Regions from separate parts of the Paenibacillus lutimineralis genome, predicted to be linked through region 3. Evidence: riboswitches for the same ligand, from Rfam matches in the RefSeq annotation. Region 3 holds a riboswitch; each other region holds the start of a gene.
What was found. A riboswitch is a leader RNA that binds a small molecule or an ion and turns the genes downstream of it on or off. The one in region 3 is predicted to bind cyclic di-GMP.
Positions count from the first base shown of each region.

Region 1: another riboswitch for cyclic di-GMP. It lies ahead of EI981_RS00275 (methyl-accepting chemotaxis protein); the one in region 3 lies ahead of EI981_RS28215 (transglutaminase-like domain-containing protein).
Region 2: another riboswitch for cyclic di-GMP. It lies ahead of EI981_RS27155 (glycosyl hydrolase family 28-related protein); the one in region 3 lies ahead of EI981_RS28215 (transglutaminase-like domain-containing protein).

Region 1 covers NZ_CP034346.1:57,291-59,615, reverse strand. The annotation lists gene EI981_RS00275 (methyl-accepting chemotaxis protein) at 1-1,321, opposite strand, end outside; cyclic di-GMP riboswitch class I at 1,480-1,568, opposite strand; gene spoIIE (stage II sporulation protein E) at 1,754-2,325, opposite strand, start outside.
Region 2 covers NZ_CP034346.1:6,095,653-6,097,977, forward strand. The annotation lists gene EI981_RS27155 (glycosyl hydrolase family 28-related protein) at 1-1,124, opposite strand, end outside; cyclic di-GMP riboswitch class I at 1,198-1,289, opposite strand; gene EI981_RS27160 (glycosyltransferase family 4 protein) at 1,429-2,325, opposite strand, start outside.
Region 3 covers NZ_CP034346.1:6,354,259-6,356,583, forward strand. The annotation lists gene EI981_RS28210 (LPXTG cell wall anchor domain-containing protein) at 1-170, opposite strand, end outside; gene EI981_RS28215 (transglutaminase-like domain-containing protein) at 451-1,251, opposite strand; cyclic di-GMP riboswitch class I at 1,266-1,353, opposite strand; cyclic di-GMP riboswitch class I at 1,413-1,499, opposite strand; gene EI981_RS28220 (DUF4291 domain-containing protein) at 1,689-2,276, opposite strand.

The sequences.
Region 1 (2,325 bases), 200 kb from region 3:
CCTGGTTAGCTACAACTGCGAAGCCTCGCCCTTCCTCACCTGCTCTGGCCGCCTCAATGCTGGCATTTAACGACAATAGATGGGTCTGTTCGGCGATTTGTGTAATCACCTGTACGATCTCCTCAATTTGCCCGGAACGTCTCTGCAATTGTTCTATCGATACGACCGATTGCTGCACGGATTGCTGGATGGAATCCATCTGCTTAATAACCCCGCCGATATTATCCCGTCCTATCTCAGACTTGTCCTTCATCTCCATTGATGCGTCCGACAACGCTGAAGTGCTGCTAGCAATCGTTCCTACGCCTGAATTGATCTCTTCCAGTGAAGTCACACTCTCGGAGATCGACTTGCTCTGCTGCGAGGCCTTCTCGGAGATTTCTTCAATATTATCGCTGATCGCCATAGAGCTCTCATGATTCGTCTCCAGCGTCTCGAACAGAATCTTCGATTGATCCGCCGATTGAATAGAGACCGTCTTGATCGTCGCTACCAGTTCATTCATATTGCGAACCGTTGCATTAAACTTCTCATTCACCTGACCCAGTTCGCTCTCATCCGTCTTCAACTGTACGCTGAAATCGCCTTTGCTAAGCTTGTCCAATGCGGACATGAGATCCTTCACGGGTGCAAATGTCCTCCGGGTCGTGAAATATTGAGACGACAAAATAACGATCAGAATGGCAATAAGTGCGAGAACCGTATATTTCAGCAAATCGGTTTGACCGGTCATAATTAGACTGGCATCGAAATCCATGCCTATGTATGAGAATATTTCACCATTCTTGTCCTGAACCGGATAGAGTACCGTTAACCAAACACCGTAATCGTCCTTATAAGGCTTTGTGAACGTAATTTTCTTTGTCTTCAGCATTTCCTCGACGCCCTTCACATGGTAAGCAGGCTGTCCAAGCATATCGCCCAGGAATAAGCCCTCACCCTCGAACATATCAAGGATTGCCGTCGGAAAAGCAATCATCTGGGTACTATCGTTCTCTACCTTCGCTCCAAAGATATAACCTTGTGCAACATCAGGGTGAGTCGCTGACAAGTCATCAAATACCTTCGTCAGCTTCTTCTGAAGCTCCGAATTGCGATCCGTGTCTGTCACCGCCGCTTTGGCTTCTTCCGGAGTGATCCTGTCCTTCCAGGCCTCCATGACCTTCTGTGAGTTGTCCTCCAACTGATTGGTTAATACGGCACCTTGAATATAGTAGCTGGCAGCAATCAAGATAACACCAGTCATCAGAATAGAGACACTCGTTAACAACATATTTTTCGTGACAATGCTCAAACGGTTAAAAAAACCAAAAATCTTCATATTCAGTCTCCTTTTCGTTCCAGATAGTGACTTGGAATTAAGCATAATTCCTTTCAATAAATTCGTTTTTTTTTACATTCTCCCTTCAATAAGTAGATCCACCTAAAATTTAGGCAAAAAAAAAGATAACCGCATAGCAAACACTATAGGTTACCTCTTTTAGCAACTGGCTGACATACCCCCATAAGGAGAATTAGTCCCTATAGCTTTGCGTCACTACCTTTCGATAGCTTTGCCCAAACATGTATAAAATTAGTTCAATGGATGGATCTATCTAACAAATTTCGACAACACGACATGATAATCTTACTATGATTTTCAAATCATTCCCATGATAAATAATACCATAATTGTGTACGTTGTATGAATTTTACCGTCTTTTGATTCGCTACTTAAGTCCTATCCTGCTAAAAAATGACTGCTTATCACGTGTCAGCTTACAGTCCGCGGTCGCTCCAGCCTTGATATTCCGGGAATATGCAGGGTCGCCCACTCGGGCAACAAATGATCAATTTTAGCTACTGCAACTGTCATATCATCATGGACCGTATTTTTCTGATAGCGAATCACTGTCTCCAGCAGGCAGTCGGCGATTTCCTGCGGGTCATCCGCATGAATCTCCGAGATCATCCGTTTGATCCACAGTTCCTTATTCACAGCATAACCGGGAGCATCATACACTCCGTCCGTCATCATAATCAAAATGTCGCCAGGAAGCAGCTGCACCGTAACCAGATCAATCTCAATATCCTGAATGATCCCAATCGGTAGATTGCTAGCCGTAATCGGTATAACCTCATTCCCTCGTTTGATAAAGCTCGGCGATGAACCAATCTTGAGGAACGTCGTCTGCGCGGAGAACTCATCGATCAGAGCCATATCAACCGTAGCATATACTTCATCCGGCGAACGAAGCATGAGAATCGAATTAACCGATTTCACCGCTAATTTCTCATCCATACCAGATTGAAGTAACTGTTCAAGAATGCCAAGCGCTGTGCTGC
Region 2 (2,325 bases), 260 kb from region 3:
GCTGTCGTGCCTTCTACTGCACTCTTGGAGCCCATCTTGATCTTATTGCCGTGAACAGTAACATTGCTGACGGTCTGCGACGCACTTACCTCAATCGCCGCATAATAGCTTCCTTCGCCACTGATCGTATTGTTCCGAATCGTATTGTCGGAGCCGTATACACTAATGCCCGAGTACATGTCCGGAGCCAGCTTGCCACTGTCCTTGCCTTTGTAATAGTTGTTGTTCAGATACGAATTCGTAATCCGGTTATTCTCAACGGTGATCCCTTGCGCATATATCTTAATGGCCCGTTTGGCATTATGATCGAATGTATTGCCGACAATGACACTCTTCGTATTCGTGCCCTGCTTGCTATCCACATTCGGATCCTCGTAATAAATACCGTCTCCATCATCCGCCGGTCCAATATGATGAATATGAGAGTTCTTGATAGCAACGTTCACCGCTGCCTTCTCCTTGGAGCCCCAGGTCGTCGTCACGTAAATTCCTCTTGAAATCAAGCTGCCAGCAGTTAGATTCACCGCGGAGATATTCTTCACTTCTGTGGAATCAATCTCTATCTGATTGGAATTCCCGTACACGACGATTCCCGACACAACGCCAGTATAATAGTCACTGGCCGGGTCCTTGCTATGCGTAGCGTTCGAGACAATACTCTTCTTGACCTTCACATCGCTGCTTCCACCGCTGATAACAAGCACGCGATTCACAGCCATATTGCCGTCCAGTGTGATGTCGCTGATCGCAATATGACTTCCCGTAGCCCTCATCATCTCCCAGCCGAAGCTGCGATTGCTGGCTTGAATTACAGAGCTTGCTCCATCACCGATAATCGTCGTATTCCCTTCGACAATCAGCGTCTTCTCCGGATTCACCTTATACGTTCCAGCCGGAAAATACACGCGGCCCCCGCGGCCCGCTGCCGCATCAAGCGCCTGCTGTACAGCGGACGTATCGTCCGTGCTTCCATCGCCAACTGCACCATAATTCTTCACATTCAATTCCGTACTTCCAGCTGCCGATGCAACTGCTGCAGCGTTACCTGGAACAGGCATGATTACACCGCTGAGCACTATAATTAAAGCTATGAAAACTATGTTTCTGAATACACGGTTCATCATCATAATCACTCCTAGGATAAAAAAATAGAAGGCCCCTTGTCTCAGGACCTCCTACTCTCATATCCTAAGAACCTTCGGGAACTGGCTGGCATGTGAGAGTTGTCGTCTCACGAAGCCCCTATAGCTTTGCGTCCCGCGCTTTCACGCGGTTTGCCGTTTCGTCGTTCTCATATTCAATTCGGAGTTTCATAGATTCATAGTTTTATAGTATGCGAGTAATCTATCAAAGTTGAATCGAAATCAGCCTTTATTTCAACAATATTAGTCTATTAAATATTAACATATTCTCTCATAATCTGTAAATCTATTTTCCTATTTCTCTCTCATTATATTGATAGGTCGAGTCCTTCTTATTACCCGGGTTCCTCTCCTTAATATCCCACTGTCTCGCCGCATCGGTGTATATTGGAATCACCTCGCCTAATACATGAGACACTGAATAGAGAGAGATAAGTCTGTCGCGGTTCGTGCGAATGTCGGCTCTCAGTTGTGGATTGTCGAACAGCTCCCAGATACGTTCAGCGAATATAGACGGCTCGTCCAATCCAACTAGAAAGCCGTGTGTCCCCGGCTCTACCAAATCTCGATTCCCCCGCACATCTGTAGCGACTACAGGCAAACCGGTAGCGATTGCCTCCATAATATTTACAGGCAGCCCTTCCTGTCTGCTGGACGACACGGCGATATCCGCCAATGCATAGATCTGATCCATATCCGTACGATGGCCGAGAAAGGTAACGAGATTTTCCAATCCCAACCGGCTCACCTGCTCCCGATATTGTCCTTCCAATGCACCTTGCCCAGCCAAAAGCAGCCGAAAACGGGGAATTCTCTCTCTCAATAGAGACACAACCTCCAGGAGATAGGCCTGATTCTTACGTTGACTTAACTCGGCAGCATAAATCATGATGAACTCGTCAGAATCGATGCCATGCATTTCCCTTAGCTGCCTCTTCTCTTGTTCATGGGCAGGCTTATATTTGTCAAAATCGATTCCGACCCCATGTACATAAGCGATCGCTCCTGCCTTGAATTGATGGTCTAGTGCCCGGTTGTAATCCTCCGCATTCATTGTTAATAAACAGTCAGTATAGCGAGATAAATACTTCTCTACCGGATAATAGAGCAGCCAATTCTGGAATGAAGCGCCCTTGAAGAAATGGAATCCATGAGCAGTATAGAGAACCCGCGTGCCTGTGCG
Region 3 (2,325 bases):
TCTGATTCCTGCACACTTTCCTGCACGGTTTCTTGTACAGTTTCCTGTACGGCTTCTTGCACTGTTTCCTGCACGCTTGCCGATGCATTGGCCGTCCAGGTGGATACGCCAAACAGCGATTGAATCAGAAGCAGCAGGGCCACAATGATTCCACTTATTTTTTTCTTCATGATCTCTCCTCAGTCTCTACATCACCCTCATAATGTTCGGTTCCGATCTTGCTTACCGTGCGCAAATCGGGCCATATATTCCATTGAATTGTATGCCGATAAGGGACCTGCCAGTCCATCACCTCCACTTATTTCTATTGGCGCACGATTCATTGTGCTTGTTTTTTCCTTCAGAACCAAAGGGCTTCTTGCATTATACCGACCAGATCTTTACAATTTCTAGACAAACTCAAACAAGCCTTGGACCTTTCGTCCAAAGCTTGGGTTAATCGTATACTGATTAGTAATATTTAGCTGCCGAATAGAGAGAGGCGTCTTTAATCATTTTAAATTCGGCCCCTCTGACTTTCCAGCTTGCATCGACGGTTGTGTCAATGGTTACCCACTTCCCGTTCAAATAAACTTCATTCCAGGCGTGGTAAACATCGACGTATTGCGATGTTCCCATAACCAGCTTGGCCGGAATGTCGATGCTCCGCAGCATGGAAGCGAATAGGGAGGCATAGTCGTAGCATATCCCCTTCTGCCCTGCAATCGTACGGTTGATATCGGGAAGGTAGTCCGTCAACTTGCTGGATGCAATAGCTTTGTCATATTGGATCGTCCCGATAATATATTCGTAAACAGCCTGTACCTTCTCTTCGTCGGATTGGGTAGACCGAGTTAGCTTCTTCGCAAGCTGAACAGCCTTGTCCCTTTCGTTCCAATCGATATTCTGTACAGAGTTCAAAAACACTTTGCTGTCATTCGTCAGTTGAAGCGTAACTGGCGCTTCCTGAACGATCTGATATTTGGTGCCGCTGACTTGTTCCAGCACGATGACCGTGTAATCACCGTTACCCATCTGAAGTGGAAATGCTTCCTGCTGTTTGTTCGGCGAAAGCACATATGTATAATTATCTTGACCTTTCGTGATCATGAGCTTCGTCTTGACATCGGCTTTTACGTCATATCGAATGACAACCGCACCACGGTCCAGTTGCTCCAAGCCCAGCCAATCCTCAGATTGTGCAGCTTGTACAGCCGGGGCCCACATCAGTAACGCAAAAAGTCCTACAATAACGAAGACTACGTTACGCATGTTATAAAACTCCCTTCGGTGGCCAGGCTGCCATTGACATTTCGTCAAGAAGGCCCTGTAGCTTTGCGTCCTTGTCTTTCGACAAGTTTGCCATTATCGTATTAGAGTTTCACAGATTTTAATGAATGCTTGTCCAATAAAAAACAAAAAAAGCATATTCGTTCGGTAGCTGGCTGCCATTGACATTTCGTCAAGAAGACCCTATAGCTTTGCGTCCTTGTCTTTCGACAAGTTTGCCATTATCGTGAGTAGCTTTCTATTAAGTAAATCTATCATATCAAACAACTCTATTTCCATCAAGAGGAAATTGGCCCTCCCTCATGAGCGTAAACGTTCTCGGCATAAGTAACCGATTCTTCATTATCACAAATGATCACTCTTCTCCCATCTCGTAAGTCATTGCCTAATATCCCGCCAAGCTGAAATTTAGTTTGCTGTCACATATCCAGCCTTTTTCTAATTTCGTTGTCTTTAATAGGGTAAATTCTTTCTACTGGTAGATTCTTGGAATTTAGTTTCCCCTGCTTTCGCTGTATATTCCATTTCTTCACAAGCGGTGTCAAATCCTCAATGCGGTAAATTCCATCGGCGAGAAATTCTTTTAAGGTGATTCCTTTTAGACCGATTTGAATGGCTGCACGATTTATGGAATTGCCGTTCACATTTCTATCGGGATCCCACTGGCAATAAACTGTTGTTTCCTCAAATGCCTTTTCCCATTGAGTTGAACCTTTGTATATCATTGAGTCTGGTGAGGTTAGCACCGCTTTCCTCAACAATTCATTAAATTTTTCCATATGTACATCCAGAGCCAAAATACATTCCTGATTTTTCTTTGTCCCCCAATTAGACCGATACATCATCCACAAAAAGGATGGTTTTATCCATGTCATGCGATTAATATTGAAGCTTTCGCCGAAAGTCTGTAAGGCAACTGCTTCTTTTGCTATTACTGGATTATACGCCTGATAAACCCGAATACATTGTCTATCATATTGTGCAAATACCTCTTTTATATATTCCATGTTGTCTCCCTAAATTCCGATTTGTCGCACTGCGTCATTAAATGTAGCA